DNA from 3 places in the Kocuria flava genome. Region 1 is predicted to be linked to each of the others. Evidence: riboswitches for the same ligand, from Rfam matches in the RefSeq annotation. Region 1 holds a riboswitch; each other region holds the start of a gene.
What was found. A riboswitch is a leader RNA that binds a small molecule or an ion and turns the genes downstream of it on or off. The one in region 1 is predicted to bind thiamine pyrophosphate.
Positions count from the first base shown of each region.

Region 1 (7,451 bases):
GCACGGCGGCGTAGGCGAGCACGGCCAGGATCGCGTTGAAGACGAAGCAGTAGATGTACAGCTTCAGGGTGTCCTGGCCGCTGCCGCCGGCCTCGTCGAGCATGACGTTGGCCAGCACGCCGAAGGGGTTGACCGGGGAGAAGGCCCCGGCGTTGGCGCCCTGGACGATCACCAGGCCCATGGCCAGGGTGCTGATCCCGAAGCGGGTGCCCAGGGCGAGGGCGACCGGGGCGACGATGGCGATGGCCGCCGGGGTGAAGGCCCCGGCCGAGGCGAGCACGGCGGTGAGCAGGAACATCAGCGCCGGCACCAGCAGCCGCCGGCGCCCGGCGAGGCGTTCGGCCCAGTAGGCCATCAGATCGATGGTGCCGGTGACGCGCACGATGCCGAACAGCAAGGTGGCGCCGACGAGGATGAAGAACAGGCCGGACGGGAACTGGGCGATCACGTCCTTGACGGGCATGCCAGCGACCAGGGCACCGACCCCGAAGGCGGCCACCGTGGCCACCAGGCCGGCGTTGATCCGGGTGAAAGACCCCAGGGCGAACGCTGCGATGAGGACGAGGAACGCGATCAGTGACAGGGACATGGTTCCTCCTGGTCAGCCGCGCCGGGCGGCGGCCGTGGTGTGGGCCCCGGACAGCAGCCCGCCGGCGCCGGTAATCGCCGGCTTGTGGCCCAGGGCCTTGAGGATCTCGTAAGTGGTGGCCGTGGCGGCGGTGATGACCGGCACGCCCAGCTCGTCCTCGGCCTGCTGCACCGCCGGCAGGGAGGGCATCTGCACACAGGCCGAGAGGATGACCGCGTCGACGTCGTCGCGCTTGAGTCCCCGGGCGATCTCCGGCAGGTTCTGCGGATCCAGGGCGCCCACGGCGAGGTTGTCGTCGACCTCCAGGCTGATGGCGTCCACGACCTCGATGCCGGCTCCCTCGATGTACTCGCGCACCATCTGAGTCAGCGGCAGCTTGTACGGGGCCACCATGGCGATCCTCCGGGCCCCCATGTCCTGCAGGGTGCGCACCAGCGCCCCGGCGCTGCTGGCCACCGCGGCCGGGTGGCCGTTGTCCTCAGCGGCCTCGGCGATGACCTTCTCGGAGATCTCATGGGCGTTCGGTCCCTGAGCCATCACTGCCACCAGGCAGGCATAGGCGATCACGTCCACCGCGGCGTCGGAGACCGCCCGGGCGCAGTCCCCGGCCTTGTCCACCATGGCCAGCAGCTCTTCACGGTTGACGTTCTTCAGCCCGGCCCGAGCCGAGTGGAAGGTGTAGCGCTGGCCGGTGACCTCGGACTGGCGGCGGAACAGCTCCGGCAGCTCGGTCTCCATGGTGGTGTTCGAGCTCGGGACGATCAGACCGATCCGCGACGTCTTCGCACCCTTCGGTTCGGGGGCGGTCTCGCAGGTGATGTCAGACAGGCTCACGGATCCTCCAGGAAGTCGAGAGTGATGGGATGTGCTCTAGCCCACTTCGTGGGTTGCGAACCCAGTATGTGGATCTTGGCGTGAGGGTGTAAACTGCGTCACACTCCATGACCCGGGTCACGTCACCAGCTCGACTCCCCTGGAGGCGGTGTTGGCTACCATGAGGACGCCCACTGGGACGGCTCAGCGGGCAGGAAGATTGGGTGGGAGACGATGGACGCGAAGCAGGGCTCTGCGGCGGCACCGATCCTGGTGCTGCACAAAGTGGCCCAGGTCTTGGACTGCTTCTCCGTCGAGGAGCCCGAGCCGACCCTGCAGCAGCTGATCCGGAAAACCGGCCTGCCCTCCAGCACGTGCCAGCGGCTGGTGCAGAACATGGTGCGAGAAGGATTCCTGGACCGCGACGGGGATCGCTACCGGATCGGCATCGGGCTCGTCCGCTGGGCCACCCCGGGAACGGTCGGCCTCGATGTCGTGCGTCTCATCAAGCCGATCCTGCAGGAACTGCGCGATGAGACCGGGGAGAGCGCCTGCTTCTACACCCGCGACGGGGCGTTCCGCACCGTGGTCGCGGTCGCCCAGACCCGCCATGTGGTGATGCGCCCGTTCATGGTCGGCCAGGTCATGCCCATCCACGCCGGGGCCCCGGGCAAGATCTTTCTCGCCTACGACCCGGAAGCCTGGCAAGCCCTGGAGCAGGCGCCGCTGACCAAGTTCGCACCCGCCACCCCGGACAGCCTCGAGCTCCTGCAACAACAGACCGCAGCGGCCCGGGAGCAGGGTTTCTACGCCGCGTTCGGTGAGCGCCACGCCGACGTCGGGTCCATCAGCGCCCCCGTCTTCGACCACGCCGGGGACCTCGCCGGGGTCCTGGGCCTGGGCTTCCCCACGCAGCGCGTCGGACCCGATGACGTCCCCCGCCTGGGGCCCGTCGTCCGCCGGGCAGCCACGCGAGCCAGCCAAGCACTGGGGCATGACATCGCGCAGGCTTGAAAGCACGGGGTCCCAGAATGATGCGGGCCCGTAGGCGGCGGCCGTCACCTCGGGCGGCGGAGGCCTCGTTCCGATCCTGGACGCAGCGGTAGGGCCGGCGCGCTGCCCGACATTGGATGCTTGTACGTCACATCCCGTCCGGGGTGCCGCGGTGCCGGGTGCGCTTAACGCCGTGCTTTCTCGCCGGGGTGCCACCTGCGCACAACGGGTCCGGGCGGCGTGACGTCTACGACATCATGGGCCCGTCGAGGGGGGGCGCCCTGTGCACGAAGTCGGCGACGTCGTCGTGGTGAATCCCGGTCAGTTCCGCCAACTCTTCGATGCTCGCCCCTTTCCGGTGCAGGGTGTACATGGCGTGGTTGCGTTCTTGCACCGCCGCGCCACGGTCCATGATGAGCGTGTGGATCCGGTCGGTGAGGTCGTTGATGCGCCGTCGAAGAGCGTCGGCCTCGTCCAAGCACGTGTCGTCGTGGTCTGTGGGCGTGTCGTTCGGCATCAAGTGGATCGTTTCTTCCTGAATAGGGGGTCTCGGGGTTGTCTCCGCGCTGGGACCTCGAAGAGGGGCTGGGTGCGGAACCGGCTCCCGGTGTGTCGTCGTGTGTGGGGGCGATCGGGGGTGCATGGCAGGCATTGCGCTGCTCGTGCCCCTTGGCCCGAGCAGCGCAACGTCTGCCGCCTCATGGGTCAGCGCATGCGGTGGGTGAATCCCTCACATGGTGGGGGTCGTCGGCACCTCGAGATAGACCTTGTTCCCGGACGCCCGGAACTGGGCGGACTTGGCTTGCATACCGGCTCGGGCCGCTTGCTCCTGTGGGCCGCCGAAGCGGTCGCGGATGTCCTGGGAGATGCGCATGGAGCAGAACTTCGGCCCGCACATTGAGCAGAAGTGGGCGGTCTTGGCCGGTTCGGCCGGCAGCGTCTCGTCGTGGAAGGCCTCGGCGGTGTCCGGGTCCAGGGACAGGGCGAACTGATCGCGCCAGCGGAACTCGAAGCGGGCCTTCGACAGCGCGTCGTCACGTTCCGCGGCTCCGGGGTGGCCCTTGGCCAGATCGGCGGCGTGGGCGGCGATCTTGTAGGTGATCACCCCGGTCTTCACATCGTCCTTGTTCGGCAGCCCCAGGTGCTCCTTCGGGGTGACGTAGCAGAGCATGGCCGTGCCGTAGCGGGCGATCTCGGTGGCCCCGATCGCGGAGGTGATGTGGTCATAGCCCGGGGCGATGTCGGTGACCAGCGGGCCCAGGGTGTAGAAGGGGGCGCCGTGGCACAACCGCTGCTGGCGTTCCACGTTCTCCCGCACCAGGTGCAGGGGCACGTGCCCGGGGCCTTCGACCATGACCTGCACGTCGTGCTTCCAGGCCCGGGCGGTGAGTTCGGCCAGGGTGTCCAGCTCGGCGAACTGCGCGGCGTCGTTGGCATCAGCGATCGACCCCGGGCGCAGGCCGTCGCCGAGGGAGAAGGCGACGTCGTAGCGGGCGAAGATCTCGCAGAGCTCCTCGAAGTGGGTGTAGAGGAAGTTCTCCCGGTGGTGGGCCAGGCACCACCCGGCCATGATCGAACCCCCGCGGGAAACGATGCCGGTGACCCGCTCGGCGGTCAGCGGCACATAGCGCAGCAACACCCCGGCGTGGATGGTCATGTAGTCCACGCCCTGTTCGCACTGCTCGATCACCGTGTCGCGGAAGATCTCCCAGGTCAACGCGTCGGCTTCCCCGTTGACCTTCTCCAGGGCCTGGTAGATCGGCACGGTCCCGATGGGCACCGGGGAGTTGCGGATGATCCACTCCCGGGTTGTGTGGATGTCCTCACCGGTGGACAGGTCCATCACGGTGTCCGCGCCCCACCGCGTGGCCCACTGCATCTTGTCCACCTCCTCGGCGATCGAGCTGGTGACGGCGGAGTTGCCGATATTGGCGTTGATCTTCACCAAGAACGCCCGCCCGATGATCATCGGCTCGGCCTCGGGGTGGTTGATGTTGGCGGGGATGATCGCCCGCCCCGCTGCCAGCTCGGAGCGGACCAGTTCCACCGCGCAGTTCTCCCGCAGCGCCACGAACCGCATCTCCTGGGTGATGATCCCGGCGCGGGCGTAGTGCATCTGTGTGACGGTTCGGCCGTCCCGGGCTCGCAGCGGGACCGGGCGGGCGCCTTTCCACTCCTGGGAGGCGGCCCCTCGGCGGATCGCGGTGCGACCGTCGTCGAGCAAGTTCCGCACCCGGCCCGCGTAGGCCTGCACGTCACCTCGGCCGGCGATCCAGGACTCCCGCAGCGGTGGTAACCCCACGACCGGGTCACTGCCGGGACCGGCCGTGCGATAGACCTGCAGTGGGGGATTCGGGGTGTTACCGGGGCTGTCCCCCATGGTGATCTCGGTGACCGGCACGCGGAGGTCGTGCTCCGGATCGTGGACATGCGTCAGAGCAGACTGAGCAGATGCGCTCATGATGGGGTTCCTCTTCCTTCGCCGGCATTACCCGGACAGGTTCGACGGTCGCAGGCTGCCTCAGCCCGATCTCAGCCCCTGCAATAGGGCTCCCGTGTGGATGACACCGACCCTAACACCCCCGGGAAATCGGTCACCATCCAGATGACCACCGCGTCCGGGACTGCCGCGCCCAACGGTTAAGACGACTCCCCTCGGCCGAAGTCACCGACACGGCTGGGGCGCAGGCGCCCAAGGTCTGGGTGGGTGAGCGCTCCTATCGTGCCAACGCTTCCAGCGACACCTGGTGGCCGACCTACCGTCGGTCGCCGCTCCGCGCGGGCGATCCGCCCTGCTTCACGCAGACTGCTGCGCGCCGCTACTTCACGTCGGAGGGGTGCTTGGCCAGGGGCACCACGGTGATGTCCATGTAGGGGAACAGCGGCAGGTTCTGCAGGATGTCGTGCAGCTCGTCGTGGGAGTCGACGTCGAAGAGCGAGTAGTTGGCGTACTCGCCCACCACGCGCCAGATCTCCGGCCACTTCCCGGAGCGCTGCAGCTCCTGCGAGTAGGCCTTCTCGGTGGCCTTGATCTCCGCGGCCTCCTCGGCGGGCATGTCGGTGGGCAGGTGGATGTCCATGTGGACCAGGTACTTCACGGTGCGTCCTTCCGTCGGGATGGGTGTTCGGGACCGGTGTCCGGGATCGGTTCCCGGGCCGGGTGCGCGGGCCGGGTCTACCGGTCGGTGCGGTAGCGGGCGAGCTTGTCCTCGTCCACGGCGGTGCCCACCCCGGGCACGTCCGGGACGCGGATCCGCCCCTCGGCGATGACCACGGGCTCGGCGAGGAGGTCGTCGGACATGTCCAGGAAGTTGGACAGCTCCCCGGCCCGCTTCGAGGTGTGGACCAGGGCGGCGCCGAAGACCACGGAGGCGACCGTGCCGACCTGGGTGTCGATCTGGTTGCCCACGTAGACGTCCACGCCCATGCCCTCGGCCAGGCCCACGATCTTCGCGGCCTCGGTGAAGCCGGAGCGGGCGGTCTTCACCGCCAGCAGGTTCGCCCCGCCGGTGAGGATCTCCCGGGCGGCCTCCCCCAGGTTCGGGGCGGACTCGTCGGCGGCGATGGGGATCGTCGAGTGCTCCACCAGCCGGCGGCGGCCGAGGACCTCGCGGGCGTCGTCGGGCTCCTCGAGGAACTGCAGGCCGAGGTCGGCGGTGCGCCGCAGCACCTCGGCGGCCTCGTTGGCGGACCAGCCGCGGTTGGCGTCCATGTAGATCTCGGCGTCCTCGCCCAGGCCCTCGCGCAGCACCCGGGCGGCCTCGACGTCCAGGGACAGCGGGCGGCGGCCGGTCTTGAGCTTGAAGGTGGTGATCCCGTAGGTCTCGCGGAACTCGAGGGCCAGGTCCAGCAGCTCGGCGGCGGGCTGGAAGCCGAGCATGTGGGAGACGCGCATCGAGTCGGTGTACCCGCCCAGCAGCTTCGACACCGGCTGCCCCAGGGCCTGGCCGATGACGTCCCACAGGGCGATGTCCACCGCGCCCTTGGCGGTCTCGTTGTGGACCGTGCGGGCCATCACCGCCTGGGCCTTCTCGCGGTCGAGGACGTCCAGGCCCACCAGCTGGGGGGCGAAGAGGTCCTCGACGACGGCCACGATGGACTTCTGGGTCTCTCCGTAGGTGTAGGGCCGCGGCGGGGTGTCGGCGGTGCCGACGATCCCGTCGTCGGTGGTGATGCGCACCAGGACGTGGTCGGCCTCGTGGACGGCTCCGGAGGCGAAGTGCAGCGGGTGGAGGTAGGGGATCGAGTAGGGGATCGCCTCGATGGCTGCGATCTTCATGGGCGGGCGGACCCTTTCCTGGGCGGGCGGTTGACGTCAATGTTGGTGATGTCGATGCGGGGACCGGCGCGCCTTGGCTAGAGGCCGGCGGCATCCTCGGAGCACCTGCCCCGAGGATGCCGACGAAGGGCAGCAGGTCTGTAAGCAGCGCCCCGGTTTATTTGACCTGCCCTTCCTTGGCGAGGACGTAGTCGTAGACGACCTCCTCGCCGACCCTGCCGTCGGTGCGCGGGGCCGGGTCGAGCATCAGCTCGGGCTTGACCGCCGAGGCGATGTCGTCCTCGTTGTGCGGGTCGCCCGGGAAGTACAGCTGCTGGGTGACCAGCTGGTAGCCCGGGGCCGAGACCTTGATGTGGATGTGCGCCGGGCGCCAGGCGTGCCACCCGGCCGCGGCGATCAGCTGCCCGCAGGCCCCGTCGGTGGGGATCTGGTAGGGGGCCGGGCGCATCGTGTTGATCTCGAAGTAGCCGTTCTCGTCGGCCTTCACGGTCCCGCGGAACAGCCACTCCGGCAGCCCCGGGGCGTACTGGGAGTAGAACCCGGCCGCGTCGGCGTGCCAGATCTCCACCTGGGCGTCCTTGATCGGGTTGCCCTCGGTGTCGGTGAAGTGGCCCTTGAACAGCAGCGGGGTGCCCTCCTCGTCCTCGCGCATCTCCAGCGTGGCCGGGGTGGGCAGCACCGGGGAGTCCGGGACGTAGTAGGGGCCCTCGATGGTGCCCACCGCGCCGGGACGCTCGGCGGAGTTGACGTCCTCGATGGTGTGCTCCAGCCACACGT
Region 1 is NZ_CP013254.1:2,304,885-2,312,335, forward strand. Features, by position in the region: gene AS188_RS10270 (SLC13 family permease) at 1-589, opposite strand, end outside; gene AS188_RS10275 (maleate cis-trans isomerase family protein) at 602-1,423, opposite strand; gene AS188_RS10280 (IclR family transcriptional regulator) at 1,637-2,416, shown strand; gene AS188_RS10285 (hypothetical protein) at 2,643-2,912, opposite strand; gene thiC (phosphomethylpyrimidine synthase ThiC) at 3,126-4,856, opposite strand; TPP riboswitch at 4,853-4,962, opposite strand; gene catC (muconolactone Delta-isomerase) at 5,215-5,493, opposite strand; gene AS188_RS10300 (mandelate racemase/muconate lactonizing enzyme family protein) at 5,571-6,674, opposite strand; gene catA (catechol 1,2-dioxygenase) at 6,832-7,451, opposite strand, start outside.

Region 2 (7,451 bases), 1.6 Mb from region 1:
GCGGCCGCGCCCACGTCCTCGAGCCGGCGGGCGAGCGCCGGGTCGTCGGAGGTGTAGGCGAGGACCCGGAAGCCGCGCGCCACGAGCTGCTCGGTGGCGTCCAGCAGCTCGACGACGTCGGGCAGCAGCGTCTGCTCGTCGGCGATCACCTCGAGCTTGACCCAGTCCGTGCCGAGGGCCTCGCGGCCGAGCTCGGCGGTGAGCACGGCGTCGCGGGCGGTGGCGCAGCCGGCGGTGTTGGGCAGGATCCGGATGCCCAGGCGCTCGAGCAGCCCGAACAGCGAGTCGCCGCGGCCGGGGGCGTAGCGGCGCAGGGCCACGGTGGTCAGCTCGGTGCCGGAGGCCACGAGGGCCTGTTCGAGGGTGTGCAGGGAGCTCAGTCCGCCGGTGCCCATGATCAGCCGGGAGGACAGGCGCACGCCGTCGAGGACGAGCGGGTCGGAGGCGGGGTGCACGGGCTCAGCCTCCCTGCACGGCGGTGACGATCTCGACGGACCGGCCCTCGCCCACCGTGGTGGTCGCCCACCGGCTGCGGGGCACGACCGCGGCGTCGAGGGCCACGGCGACCCCGAGGCGCCCGCCGTCCAGCGGGGCGCCGTCGGGCCCTAGGGGGCGGCCGACGGCCTCGGCGACGAGGTCGGCGACGGTCGGCTCGCCCTCGGTCTCGTGCGGGCGGCCGTTGAGGCGGAGGACGGTCATCGGGGGCTCCTGGGAGTCGGGGACGGGGTGGCGAAGCGCTGCGGGTCGGTGGTGGTCAGCAGCTCCGCGTCGGCGGCGGGGTCGGGGCCGGGCTCGCCGGCGAGCAGCTGGGCGGCGAGGCGGGCGGCCAGCGGGGTGAGCAGCACGCCGTGGCGGAAGTAGCCGGTGGAGAGCACGAGCCCGGGCACGGGGGTCCCGTCCGGGTCGCGGACCGGACCCAGGCAGGGGACGTCGTCGGGGGTGCCGGGGCGGGCGCGGGCGAGGACCTCGGTGAGCTCGAGGTCGGCGGTGCCGGGCACCAGCGCCTGGGCGTCGCGCAGCAGCCGGAACACCCCGCCGGCGCTGGCCCCGGCGAGGTCGTCCTCGCGGGAGGTCGCCCCGATCACGAGCGTGCGGTCGGCCCGCGGCACGAGGTAGACGGGCACCCCGTGGACGAGCCCGCGCACGGTGCGCCCGAGCAGCTCGGGGGCCCCGTCGGGCAGGCGGGCGCGCAGGATGTCCCCGTGCACCGGGCGCAGGGGCGGACGGGCCCCGGCGGGCAGCCCGTCGATCGCGGCGAGGGCGGCGCCCGGGGCCAGGAGCGTCCCGCCGGCGGAGACCATCCCGCCCCGGGACAGGCGCACGCCGGTCACGGCACCGGAGGGCCCGCGGCGCAGGGCCGTGACCCGGTCGTGGACGATGCGGACGGGCCCGGCCGGGGCGCCCTCGGGCGGGTCCTGGGCGGTGAGGGCGGCGAGCAGGGCCGCGACGAGCCGGCGCGGGTCGACCTGGTGGTCCCCGGGGATCCGGAAGGCGCCGGCGAGCCGAGGGCTCAGCGCGGGCTCGAGGGCGCGGGCCGCGCGCACCGGCAGGGCCTCCACCTCCATGCCGTGGCGCAGCTGCAGCTCCCGCAGGTCGGCCAGGGCCTGCCGGTCGGCGGGATCGGCGGCGCAGACGAGGGTCTCGGTGGCGCGGTGGCCCACGGACGCGCCCGCGGCGGCCTCGAGCCCGGCCACGAACCCCGGGTACGCGGCGGCCGAGGCGCGCATGAGGGGGACGAGCGCGTCCTGCCGGTGCTGGACCTCGCTGACGGGGGCGAGCATCCCGGCGGCGGCGCGGCTGGCGCCCGCCCCGGGGTCGGGGTCGACGACGACGACGGAGCACCCCCGGCGCCGCAGCTCCCAGGCGGTGGCCAGGCCGATGACGCCGGCGCCGACCACGGCGACGTCCGCGCGCAGGTGCTCGGTCCCGGCCGGGTGCGGGGAGGTGGTCGGAGGGTGCACGGTGTCCACCGGCTGTCCTTTCCTACGGCGGCATGACCCGCATCAGGTGTGGCGGTCGGCGCTCAAGCCCTCTCAGCCCCGTCCGGGGCTCCCGCAGAACGCGCTGGAGCTCGTCCTCACGGACTACCCTTCAGCGTGTGACCCAGCATACCGAGACCCCCCGATCCGTCACGACCCCCGGTGCCCCCGGCAGCGCGCCGGTGAGCGCGCTGCGCCGCGAGCGGGCCGCCCGGCTGGCCACGGCCCGGCTGTACGTGTGCACCGGCGCGCGCACGGAGCGGGGCGACCTCGAGGAGTTCCTGCACGCGATCTGCGCCGGCGGGGCGGACGTCGTGCAGCTGCGCGACAAGTCCCTCGAGGTGGACGCCGAGCTCGAGGCCCTGGACGTGCTGGCGCGGGTCGCGGCCGAGCACGGGACGCTGTTCGCCGTCAACGACCGCGCCGACGTCGCCGCGCTCGTGGGCGCCGACGTCTTCCACGGCGGCCAGCACGACCTCTCCCCCGCCCAGGCCCGCGCGCTGCTCGGCCCGGACGTGCTGATCGGGCGCTCGACCCACAGTGCCGCCCAGGCCCGCGCCGCGCTCGAGGACCCCGAGGTCGACTACTTCTGCACCGGCCCGCTGTGGGAGACCCCCACCAAGCCCGGGCGGGCGGCCACCGGCCTCGGGCTCGTCGAGGAGACCGCCGCGCTGACCGCCGGCCGGGCGGGGGCCGTGCCGTGGTTCGCGATCGGCGGCATCGACGCGGACCGCCTGCCGGCGGTGCTGGCGGCCGGGGCGCGGCGCGCCGTCGTCGTCCGGGCCGTCACGGAGGCCGTCGACCCGGAGGCGGCCGCCCGCCGGCTGCGGGAGCTGCTGCCGGCCTGAGCCCGGCACGCGCCCCGGGACGCACCGCGGAAGAACACCGCGAGGGGCGGCGTTCGGCGGCTCTGCGGGAAACAGAACCGCCGAACGCCGCCCCTCGCGGACTGGGGGAACCTCACGCGGCCAGCAGGTCCTCCCCCGCGGCCGGGCGGCGGCCGGCCGCCAGCTGCGCCCCGAAGGCGCCGAACAGCGCCCGCCGGTGCGCGCACGGACCGTGGGAGTCCTCGGGGTGCCACTGCAGCCCGAGGACCCAGGTGCGGTGGCGGTGCTCGACGGCCTCGACGGTGCCGTCCCCGGCCACGGCGGCGACCCGCAGGTCGGGGCCGACGACGGCGAGGCCCTGGTGGTGGTCGGAGCGGACGGTGGCCCGCCCGGCACCGAGGAGACCGGCCAGGCGGCTGCCGGGCGCGAGCACGACCTCCTCCTCCCGGGCCTCGGCCCGCTCGGGGTGCCCCTGGTGCCCGGGGCCGAGGCCGGGGACGAGGGTCCCGCCGCACGCGATGTTCAGCAGCTGGGCGCCGCGGCCGACGGCGAGCAGCGGGGCGTCGCGGTCGAGGCACGCGGTGAGCAGCTCCAGGGTGTAGCGGTCGGCGCGCGGGTCGACGCCGTACTGGCCGGGCACGGGCCCCTCGGCCCCGTGGAGGGCGGGGTCGACGTCGCCGCCGCCCAGCACCAGCAGCCCGTCGGCGGCCGCGGCGACGGCCGGGTCGGGCAGCGCGGCGGCGCTGGAGTCGACGAGGACCGGCCGGGCGCCCGCGTCGACGAGGGCCTGCAGCGCGGTGCGCGTGTAGCGGCGCACCAGGTCGCGGTGCCGGGGCGTGAGCCCCGGGAAGTTCAGCGAGACCACGACGGCCACGGTGGGGGCCCCGGCGCGCAGGGCCCACAGGCCCACGGGCGTCACCTCGTGCTCGTGAAGACGGACGGCTGATCGGTTCATGGGTCATCTCCTCCCCGGTGAAGGGGTGTTCGTCTCGGGCGGCCCGCCGGGCGGGCCCGCGCCCCGCTCCGCCGGGCGGGCGGGGCGGGACGCTGTGCGGGATCGGCGGCCGGCGAGGCGCGCCGGCGGTGCCGCACAGCTCCGGCCGGTCGTGGTGGAGCCGGCCGGAGCTGCGGTGGGGATCCCAGGTCGAGGGGTGCCGTCCGGATCTCGATCCCCCGGGAACTGCCGTTCCCGTTCGTGGTGCACCTCACTGTGCCCCAGTGCCGGCCCTGCGCATCCCCGTCCAGGAGCAGAACATCGCCGGTTCTTCACCCTCCGCGAAGAACCCGCCGTTGCACATGGTCCACCGCCCCGGCGGGCCGGGCGAGGGACCCGGGACCACGGATCGTCCCCCAGCGCCGCGCTGCTCCCCGCCGGGACCCAGCCGGGCCTGCTAGAACGTGAGCTCCGGACCGCATGCCGAGGAGGTGCGCCATCGCCACCACGACCGGGGACCGGCGCCGCTCCCGGCGCCCGCTCGCGGGACTGCTGCTGCTCGCGGCGCTCGCGGGAGCGCTCGCCCTCCTCGGCCCCGGTCTGCTCGAGGCCCTGCGCACGGGCGCGGGGCCGGGCTGGGGCAGCGAGTGCACGGTCGAGACCGCCGAGGGGCGGATCGGGCTCGACCGGGAGCAGGCGCAGCGGGCCACCACCGCGGTCGCGCTCGCGGCCCGCGGGCAGGCTCCCCCGGACACCTCCGATCTCGACGACGCCGTGCTGCAGCGGCTGGCCGAGGGCCCGCCCGGGGACGCCGGCCCGAGCCTGAGCTGCCGGGCGACGGCCGCCGAGGACCTGCCGGCGCAGGAGCTGACCCCCTCCGGCCTGACCCCGCGCGCCCAGCGGCTGCTCGAGGCGATGACCGGGGTCTTCGGGGAGCAGAGCCTCGGCGGCTTCGCCCCCGGTGGCGTGGGCACCGGGCACGGGGCGGAGTCGACGCACTACGACGGCCGCGCCGTCGACGTCTTCTTCCGCCCGGTGACCGAGGAGAACCGGCGGCAGGGGTGGGTCCTGGCGCACTGGCTCGCCGCCCACGCCGAGGAGCTGGAGGTGCAGTACGTGATCTTCGACGACCGGGTCTGGAGCGTGCACGGTCTGCGCGGGCAGTGGCAGGACTACGACGCCCCCGACCCGGACAACGAGATCCTGCGCCACCTCGACCACGTGCACGTGGACGTGCTGCGCGGGGGAACCCGCTGAACGCCGGCCGGAGGGAGCACAGACAGTAGACAGACTGACTAGATAGCGGCACTATGTAGCCATGAGCACCGTCACCCAGCACAGCGAGTGGCTGCGCGGCGTCCTGGGCCTGTGCGTTCTGCGCACGCTCGCCGGAGGGCCCAGCTACGGCTACGCGATCGCGACCGCCCTGGCCGAGGCCGGTCTGGGCGAGGTCAAGGGCGGGACGCTCTACCCGCTGCTGGCCCGGCTGGAGAAGAACGCCCTGGTCACCGTCGAGTGGCGGGCCGGCGAGGGTGGGCCGGGCCGGAAGTACTTCGCCCTCACGGAGGCCGGCCGCGCCGAGCTCGAACAGGGCACCGCCCGGTGGCGGACGTTCGCGGCCACGGTCACCGGCCACCTCTCCCCCGCCGACGGCGCCCCGCCGCCCCCGCGCACCCCCCACACCTCGAGGAGCACACCGTGAACGCCGACGCCCGCACCCGTCCCCTCTCCGCCGAGGTCTGGCAGCGCCCGTTCGTGCGGGCCCACCACGCGTGGTGCGAGGACTTCGTGCTCGAGCTGCGCCTGCGCGACGTCCCGGGCCCGGTGATCGGGGACCGCCTCGGCGAGGTCGAGAGCCACTGCACGGCTGCCGGTGAGACCCCGGAGGAGGCCTTCGGGGACCCCGCCGCCTACGCCGCCGGCATCGCCGAGGAGTCCCCGACGCGGCCGGCGTCCGGGTTCCGGCGGATCACGGCCCTGTCCGCGGCCCAGGTCGCGGCCCTGCTGGTGGGCACCGCCGCGGCGAGACCCTGGGCCCGCGGCGAGGACCTGGCCTACAACGCGGTGCAGGCGGGCCTGCTCGGGGTCTTCGTGCTGCTCCTGCTGGCCCTGCCCCGGGTCCTGGGCCCGCTCGTGCGCCGGCCCTGGACGGTCGGGCTCCCGTTCGTCGTCGTCGTCCAGCTCACGGGGCTGGGCGCGGCGCTCGCCGGGCGCCTCGACCTGCCGGCGGCGGTTTCCCTGCCCGCCGCACCGGTCGCGGTGGGGCTGTTCCCGGTGGTCCTGGTCCTGGCGTGGGCCGTGCACCGGGAGCTGGTGCACGGCCCCGGTGACGACGCGGTCCTCTCGCCGCTGCCCCCGCAGCCGGGCACCGCGCCCCGCGGCGCGGGCGGGCGCCGGGGGATCGCCGCCCTGACCGCGGCGATGCTGCCCGTGGCCTACCTCGTCCTCGCGGCCTTCGGCCGGCTCACCGCCTGAGGACAGGCTCCGGGCGCGATGCGATCCGGCCCCACACAGGCCGGGGCCCGGGTTCCTCCTCTACCGGCAGCGCCGAGGGGCGGCGTCCGGTGGTTCTCCCGCGGGGGGAGCCACAGGACGCCGCCCCTCGTCGTGCGCTGGGCGCGCGCGGGGTGGGCTCAGGCGATGACCTCGGAGCGGTCCCCGGACCACAGGGTGTGGTAGGCCCCGGCGCTGGCGTCGTCGACGCGCCGGTAGGTGTGGGCCCCGAAGTAGTCGCGCAGCCCCTGGGTCAGGGCCGCGTTGAGCCGCGGGCGGCGCAGGGAGTCGTAGTAGGCCAGGGTCGAGGAGAACACCGGGGCCGGGATCCCGCGCTCCACCGCCCGGGCCACCACCCGCCGCCACGCCGGCAGCGCCGCCTCCAGGGCGGTGGTCACCGCCGGGGCGAAGAGCAGGTTCGCCGGGGCGGACTCCCCGGCGTAGGCCTCCATGATCGTCTCCAGCAGCTGGGCGCGGATGATGCACCCCTGCCGCCACAGCGAGGCGATCGCGGCCAGATCCAGCTCCCACCCGTACTCCGCCCCGGCCAGGGTGAGCATGTCCAGCCCCTGGGCATAGGCCACCAGCTTCGAGGCGTAGAGCGCCTGACGCACATCCTCCACGAACCCCGCATCCCCCACCACGTCCTCGGTGGTGGCCCCCACCCCGGCCGGCAACAGGCGCTGGGCCTGGGCGCGCATGGCCGGCTCGGCCGAGGACAGCGCCCGGGCGAAGACCGACTCGGCGATCCCCGTCACCGGGCTGCCCAGGGCCAACGCCTCCTGCACCGTCCAGGTGCCGGTGCCCTTCTGCCCGGCCGCGTCCACGATCACATCGATCAAGGGCTTACCCGTGCGCGCATCGACCTGACCCAGGACCTCGGCGGTGATCTCGATCAGGTACGAGGCCAGCTCCCCGGTGTTCCACTGGCGGAACACTTCCGCCTGCTCCCCCGGCTCCAGCCCGGCCACCGAGCGCAGCAGCTCGTGGGCCTCCCCGATCACCTGCATGTCGGCGTACTCGATGCCGTTGTGCACCATCTTCACGAAGTGCCCCGCCCCGTCCGGACCGATCCACGCACAGCACGGGGCCCCGTCCTCGGCCCTCGCCGCGATCGACTCCAGCATCGGCCCCAACGAGGCATAGGACTCCTGCGGACCCCCCGGCATGATCGAGGGACCCAGCAGCGCCCCCTCCTCCCCGCCGGAGACCCCCACC
Region 2 is NZ_CP013254.1:420,883-428,333, forward strand. Features, by position in the region: gene AS188_RS01955 (thiazole synthase) at 1-395, opposite strand, end outside; gene thiS (sulfur carrier protein ThiS) at 460-699, opposite strand; gene thiO (glycine oxidase ThiO) at 696-1,961, opposite strand; TPP riboswitch at 1,964-2,066, opposite strand; gene thiE (thiamine phosphate synthase) at 2,162-2,827, shown strand; gene AS188_RS01975 (gamma-glutamyl-gamma-aminobutyrate hydrolase family protein) at 2,940-3,761, opposite strand; gene AS188_RS01980 (VldE C-terminal domain-containing protein) at 4,221-4,997, shown strand; gene AS188_RS01985 (PadR family transcriptional regulator) at 5,059-5,442, shown strand; gene AS188_RS01990 (hypothetical protein) at 5,439-6,215, shown strand; gene gndA (NADP-dependent phosphogluconate dehydrogenase) at 6,374-7,451, opposite strand, start outside.
Region 2: another riboswitch for thiamine pyrophosphate. It lies ahead of thiO (glycine oxidase ThiO); the one in region 1 lies ahead of thiC (phosphomethylpyrimidine synthase ThiC).

Region 3 (7,451 bases), 360 kb from region 1:
ACGAGGTCGGCGAGCCCGAGCACGGCGCGCAGGGCGTCCTCGGCGTCGGGCTCGAGCAGGCGCCCGCCGCTGGTGGCGACCATGACCGGGTCGAGCACCACGACCGGCAGACGGTGCTGCGCCAGCCACCGGGCGACGGCCTCGATCACGGGCACCGAGCCGAGCATGCCGATCTTCACGGCGTCGACCACGACGTCGTCGCTGACCGCCTCCAGCTGGGCGGTGAGGACCTCGGCGGGCGGGACGTGCACCGAGCGCACGCCGAGGGTGTTCTGCACGACGACGGCGGTCACGGCGCTCATCCCGTAGCCGCCCATCGCGGCGATCGACTTCAGGTCCGCGTGCTGGCCCGCCCCGCCGGTGGGGTCGGTGCCGGCCACGGCCAGGACGCGGGGCACGCGCGCGCTCACCGGGCCCCCTCCCCCGCGGCGGGGCCGGCGGCGGCCGGTTCCGGCGGCCCGTCCGGCCCGGCGCCCGGCGCGCGGCCGGACGCGGTGAAGGCCCGCACGTAGCGGGCGGCCGCGGCGGCGGGGTCCGGGGCGGCGCAGATCCCCGAGACCACCGCGAGCCCGGCGGCCCCGGCGGTGCGCAGCGGGGCGGCGTCCTCGACGCGCACCCCGCCGATGGCCAGGCACGGCAGGCCCGTGCGGGCGGCGGCGCGGGCGAAGCCTTCGACCCCGAGCGGCGCGGGGTGGTCGGGCTTGGTGCGCGTGGCGTGCACGGCGCCCACGCCGAGGTAGTCCACGGTGCCCGGGGGCAGCGCCGAGGCGGCGGCCAGCTCCCCGGCCGAGGCCGCGCTCAGGCCCAGGACCGCGTCCGGGCCCACGACGCGGCGGGCGAGTTCGACGGGCAGGTCGGCCTGCCCCACGTGCACCCCCGCCACGGGGGCCCCCGCGGCCCGGGCCGCGAGGTAGACGTCGGCGCGGTCGTCGACGAGCACGGGCACCGCACGGCCCACGCGCTCGGCCACGGCCACGAGCAGGGCCGTGAGCTCGCGGGCGGAGGCGTGCTTGTCCCGGACCTGGACCATGCCGGCGCCACCGGCCACGGCGGCCGCGACGACGTCGGGGACCTGGCGCGGGGCGCTGAGGGCGGTGTCGGTCACGAGGTGCAGGACGAGGGCCGCGGGGTCGAGGCGGGCGCTCACCGGTCGTCCTCCTCGCGCACGAGCCGGGCCCGGGCGGCGACCTGCTCCGGGGTGATCCCGTGCAGCCGGTCCAGCAGGGCCACGGCGAAGGAGCCCGGCCCCCCGGCGGCGCCCGCGGCGTCCTCGGCGGCCAGGGTGTAGACGGTGGTGGCCGCGACGGCCGCGGCCGCCGGATCCTCCGCCACGGCGGTGAACGCGGCCGTCAGGGCCCCGAGGGCGCAGCCGCCGCCGGTGATGCGGGTCAGCAGCGCGCTCCCGTGGGGGACGCGCACGACCGTCCCGCCGGCGGAGCGCACCAGGTCCACGGGTCCGGACACGGCGACCGCGCACCCGGCCCGTGCGGCCAGCTCGGCGGCGGCACCGCGCGCCGCGTCGACGTCGTCGGTGGCGTCCGTGCCGCGGCCGCCGGCGCCGCCGGCGAGGCCGATCACCTCGGACGCGTTGCCGCGCACCACCGCCGGGCGGAAGGCGAGCAGGTCGCGGGCGAGGGCGGTGCGCACGGGCAGCGCGCCGACGGCCACCGGGTCCAGCACCCAGGGCCGGCCCGCGCGGGAGCGGGCGCCGACGGCCTCGTAGGCCGCCCCGCGCTGCTCGGCGGAGGGCGTGCCGGTGTTCACGAGCAGCCCGTCGGCGAGCTCGGCGAACACCCCGCCCTCTCCCTGGATGTCGGTCATCGCCGGGGACGCGCCCACGGCGAGCAGGACGTTGGCGGTGACGTTGGCGACCACCGTGTTGGTGATGCACTGCACGAGCGGGGCGGCCGTGCGCAGCCGCTCGAGGGCCGCGGCGGCGGCCTCGGCGAGGGCGGGGTCCGGGGGCGCGGCGCTCCCGGGCCGCGGCGGGGAGGTGGAGACGGCATCGCGCATTGCGACATCCCTTCGCTAGTACTGACTAGATCAGGTTCGACGGGTGTGATCTCAGCCGCTGCTCGCGGCACCCCGTGTCACGTGGTCCTGCCAGTCTAGCCATCCGTGCGGCGCGGGGCCCGGCGGGTCCGGACCGGTGCGGCGTGCCCGGCGCGGGGCCCGGCGGTTCGGCGGTCGGGGCGGGGACGGCCCCGGTCGGTAGGCTGCCCCGGCCGCCCGGACGGGGTCCGTGCGCGGTCCCCGCGCCGGGACCGGGACGGGGAAGGACCCCGGCCGCGCGGGCCGGGGTCCTTCCGGGTGCTGCAGGGTCGGGCGCCGGGGCTCAGCCCTCGCCGGCGGGACGGCCGCTGGTGAGGTCCTCGGCCTTGACGCCGACGCCCACGATGGTCGGGGCACCGGAGCCCTGCGGGCGCTCCTGCCCGGCGGGCCGGGCGGGCAGCTTCGCGACGTGGCGGGCGCCCTCGGCGGCCGCGGCCTCCTCGGCGGTGACCGTCGCCTCGCCCGCCCGTCCGGCCGGGGCGCTGGCCCGGCGGGAACGACGACGGGGCCGTGCGGGCTCCTCCGGGCGGGCCGGCTCCTCCTGCCGCGGCTGCTCCGCCTGGCGGGGCTGCTCCGCCCGGCGGGCGGGCTTCTCCCGCGGGGCGCGCTCCTGCCGCGGGGCGCGCTCCTGCCGCGGGGCCGGCTCGGGCTCGGGGGCACGGCGCGCCGGGGTCTCGGCCTGCGCGTCCGCCGGGGCACCGAAGGCGTCGGCCAGGGAGTCCAGCGTCAGCCGGGCGCCCTCCGCAGGGCGCCCGGGCTGCTCGCCGGCCGCGGCGTGGCCCTGCGGGAGCTCGATGACCTCGCCCTTGATCGTCAGGCGCGACGCGGCGCCGTCCTGCTGCTCGGGCGCGGCCCCGCGGTCCTGACCGCGGTCCTCGCCACGGTCCCCGGCGCGCTCGCCGCCACGGTCCTCGCCGCGGGGCTCCTCGCGGTCCCCGGGCTCCGGCCGCTGCGCGGACTCGCCGCCCTGGCCCCGGTTGCGGCTGCGCTTGCCGCGCCGCTTCTTGCGGGAGCGTCCGGACCCCTCCGAGCGGCCCTCGCCCTCCTCGCCCCGGGCCCCCTCCGCCGCGGGAGCCGTTCCGGCCGCCGCGTCCTCGGCGGCGGTCTCGGCCGGCACCTCGTGGTGGGTGGCGGCGGCGATGGTCGCGAACGCGGTGCGGGCCGCCTCGGCCTTCGCCTTCTCCGCGGGATCCGCCTCGGCCGGGCGGGCCTCGGCCCGCGGCGGCTGCTCGGCGCCGCCGCGGCGGCTGCGCTTGCGCTCGGTGCGGTTCGGGCGCTGCTCGCGGGACTCGGAGCCGGACCCGCCGGCGCGGCCCTCGAGCGGGTGGTCGTGGACGACGACCCCGCGGCCGGCGCAGTGCTCGCACGGCTCCGAGAAGACCTCGAGCAGGCCCGTGCCCATGCGCTTGCGGGTCATCTGCACGAGGCCCAGCGAGGTGACCTCGGCGACCTGGTGCTTGGTGCGGTCGCGCCCCAGGCACTCGACGAGGCGCCGGAGCACGAGGTCGCGGTTGGACTCGAGGACCATGTCGATGAAGTCGATGACGATGATCCCGCCGATGTCGCGCAGGCGCAGCTGCCGCACGATCTCCTCGGCTGCCTCGAGGTTGTTCTTGGTGACGGTCTCCTCGAGGTTGCCGCCGGAGCCGGTGAACTTGCCCGTGTTGACGTCGACGACGGTCATCGCCTCGGTGCGGTCGATCACGAGCGAGCCGCCCGAGGGGAGGTAGACCTTGCGGTCCAGCGCCTTCTGGATCTGCTCCTCCACCCGGTAGTGCACGAACAGGTCCTCGTCCTCGTCCCAGCGCTTGAGCCGGTCCAGGAGGTCCGGGGCCACGTAGGTCACGTAGGCCTCGATGTTGTCCCAGGCCTCCTCGCCCTGGACGACCATCGTCGTGAAGTCCTCGTTGAACACGTCCCGGACGGTCTTGATGGTCAGGTCCGGCTCCGCGTAGAGCATCTCGGGGGCGAGGGTCTTGGAGGAGCCCGCCCGCTCCTGGATCTGCTCCCACTGCGCCCGCAGCCGGTTGATGTCGTGGGTGAGCTCCTCCTCGGAGGCGCCCTCGGCCGCGGTGCGCACGATCACCCCGGCGCCGTCCGGCAGCCGGTCCTTGAGGATCTTCTTCAGCCGGTTGCGCTCGACGTCGGGCAGCTTGCGGGAGATGCCGGTCATCGACCCGCCGGGCACGTAGACGAGGTAGCGCCCGGGCAGGGAGATCTGGCTCGTGAGCCGCGCGCCCTTGTGCCCGACCGGGTCCTTGGTGACCTGCACGAGCACCGAGTCCCCGGACTTCAGGGCGTTCTCGATCCGGCGCGGGCCGCCCTCGAGGCGCGACGCGTCCCAGTTGACCTCGCCGGCGTAGAGCACGGCGTTGCGGCCCCGTCCGATGTCGATGAACGCGGCCTCCATGGAGGGCAGCACGTTCTGGACCTTGCCGACGTAGACGTTGCCGATCAGGGAGTCCTGCTGCGTGTGGGAGACGAAGTGCTCGGCGAGCACCCCGTCCTCGAGCACGCCGATCTGGATCCGGTTGTCCTTCTGGCGCACGAGCATCTGCCGCTCGACCGACTCGCGCCGGGCGAGGAACTCGGCTTCGGTGATCACCTGGCGCCGGCGGCCCGTCTGGCGGGACTCGCGGCGGCGCTGCTTCTTGGCCTCGAGGCGGGTGGAGCCCTTCACGGCCACGACCTGGTCGGGCCCGGCCGGTTCCGCGCCGCGCGGGGCGCGCACGCGGGTGACGGTGTTGGGCGGGTCGTCGTCGCTGCCGCCCACGAGCTCCATGTCGACGTCCCCGCGGCGGCGCCGGCGCCGCCGCCGGCTCGTGACGGGTCCGTCGGGCTGCTCCCCGCCCTCGTCCTCGGCCTCGGCGGTCTCGGCGTCCACGCCGTCGCCCTGGTCCTCGAACGAGGCCTCCTCCTCGCGGTGGCGGCGGGCCTCCCGGCGGCGGGCCGCCCGGGCCTCCGCCGCCTGCCGGATCTGGTCCAGGTCCGGGGCGTGGAACATGATCGAGGTGGCCGTGACGGCCGAGCTCAGGGCGGTCAGGGGATCCTCGTCCTGCTCGGGCTCCGGCGCCCCGGGCTCCTGCTCCGGGACCGGCCGCTGCGCGGCGGTCCCGTCGGCGTCCGCGGGCTGCGCGGCGTGCCGGTCGGTGTCCGGCCGCTGCGCAGCCGTCCCGTCGGCGTCCCGGTGCGGGGCATCCGTCGTCCCGGGCTCCTGCTCGGCGTCCGGTTCCGCGTCCTGCGGTCCGGTGCCGCTCCGCTCCGGGGCGTCCGGCTGACGGTCACCGGGGGTGCTGCGCGGACCCTCGTCGGCTGCCTGGCCTGCGGGCTCGAGGTCCTCCGCCGCCTCCTCGGCCCCGGGCGTGCCCGGCGCCGGGTGCTCGGGCGCGGCCTCCTCCTGCGCGGCGGCCAGCGGTTCGGGCTCGCCCGGCAGGGCCGTGCCGGGGGCGACGTCGAGGACGTCGGTCTCGGTCCGCGCCGCGCCGGTCCCCTGCGGTGCCGGGGCGTCCGGCTCCTGTGCGTCCGGCTCCTGCGCGGCCGGGGCCGCGGCGGCCTGCGCCGCTGCGGCCTCGGCGCCGGCCGCTACGGGCTCCGCGCCGGTCGCGGCGGTCTCCGTGGCGGGCCCCGCTCCGGCGGCCTCCACGGCCGCACCCCCGTGACCGGCGGTGCCGGTGTCCGGAGCTGCGGCGGCGCCGTTCGCCGGGTCCTCGTGCGCCGCGGGCCCGGCTACGGGGGCCTCCTGCGCGGGGCTTCCCGCCGCGGGGTTCTCGGCCGCTCCGATCGCGGGGGCGTCCTGCCCGACGGGCTCGGCCGCGGGGGCCTCCTGCCCGGGGCTTCCCGCCGCGGGGGTCTCGGCCGCTCCGGTCGCGGGGGCCTCCTCCTCACCGGGACCGGTGGCCGGGGCCTCCTGTGCGCCGGCGGGCGGCTGCTGGCCGCGGGCCTCGTTGTGTGCGTGCTGCTGACCGGGTTCCAGGGCGTCCTGGGCCCCGGCCGGGTTCACCTGTTCGGCATCCATGTGCGAAATGTGCTCCTGCCGCGGTCCGCCGTCCGTACCCGGTGCCCGCAGCGGCTTGGTCGGCTTCGCCGGTGCGGTGCACGCGGCGGCCGGAAGTCCTGTGCGTACCCGCCGCGTCCCGCACGCCACGCGAACGGGCGGGGACGGCGACGAGCCAGTCCGCGGCTCCGAGCCGCTGCTCGCGAGGGCAGCGGTCTTGGGGCCGGCGGGGACGCGCTCAATCCGATGAGAGCCGCGGGTCCTGCGCCGGCGGTCGGAGGCCGACTGGGCCGCGTCCCGCGTACGGGCGGGTGCGACCGTGGCCATTGTCGCACAGTCGTCCTGCGCCCGGCCGGATTGTGGCGTCCGACCGGCGCCGACGCCCGGTCCCGGGCGGTGGCCGGCGGTCCCTCCGGGTGCCGGGAGCCCGGGGAGCCGGCCCGTCGCGGGGGCCCATCGCCTAGGATCGGGGCGTGACCTCGACGACGTCCTCCCTCGACGACTTCCCCGGCACCGCCCCCGCCCCGGCGGTGCGCCCGGACCGGCGCTGGGCGGGGGTGGCCCTGGCCGCCGCGGTGCTCGGCTTCTACGGCGCAGCCACGCTCGTCTACGAGCGGCTCCAGCTGTTCCTCGACGCCGGTCACCGCACCAGCTGCGACATCAACTCCTGGCTGTCCTGCGGGACGGTCATGCGCACCCCGCAGGCGGAGGCCTTCGGCTTCCCGAACCCCTTCATCGGCATCGTCGCCTACGCCGTCGTGGCGGTGATCGCCGCCGCGGTGCTCGCGGGCGCCCGGTTCGCCGCCTGGTACTGGTGGTGCGTGCAGATCGGCGTGACCCTCGGCTGGGCCTTCGTGCTGTGGCTGTGGTGGCAGACCACGTTCGAGATCAACGCCCTGTGCCTGTACTGCATGCTCGTGTGGGTCGTGCAGACGGTGCTGTTCGCCCACACCACCGCCCGCAACCTCGAGGCGGGCGTGCTCCCCGCCCCCGCGGCCCTGCGCCGGGCCGGCGGCGCGTGGGCCTGGTTCGCGAGCGCGGTGCTGCTCGTGCTGGTCTTCGGGACGGTCTTCGTCCGCTTCGCCGGGGTGATCCTGCCCGCCTGACCCTGCGGCCCCGACGACGAACGGCCCGCGGCTCCCGGTCGGGGAGCGGCGGGCCGTTCGTCGTCGGCGGGGGCTCAGCCGAACCAGATGCCGATCTCGCGCTCGGCCGACTCCGGGGAGTCCGAGCCGTGGACGATGTTCTGCTGCACCGTCCCGCCCCAGTCGCGGCCGAGGTCGCCGCGGATCGTGCCCGGGGCGGCGGTGGTCGGCTCGGTGGTGCCGGCCAGCGAGCGGAAGCCCTCGATCACCCGGTCGCCCTCGACGACGGCGGCGACCACGGGCCCGCTGCGCATGAACTC
Region 3 is NZ_CP013254.1:2,668,893-2,676,343, forward strand. Features, by position in the region: gene AS188_RS11900 (bifunctional hydroxymethylpyrimidine kinase/phosphomethylpyrimidine kinase) at 1-410, opposite strand, end outside; gene thiE (thiamine phosphate synthase) at 407-1,147, opposite strand; gene thiM (hydroxyethylthiazole kinase) at 1,144-2,013, opposite strand; TPP riboswitch at 2,004-2,098, opposite strand; gene AS188_RS11915 (ribonuclease E/G) at 2,336-6,067, opposite strand; gene AS188_RS11920 (vitamin K epoxide reductase family protein) at 6,520-7,152, shown strand; gene ndk (nucleoside-diphosphate kinase) at 7,227-7,451, opposite strand, start outside.
Region 3: another riboswitch for thiamine pyrophosphate. It lies ahead of thiM (hydroxyethylthiazole kinase); the one in region 1 lies ahead of thiC (phosphomethylpyrimidine synthase ThiC).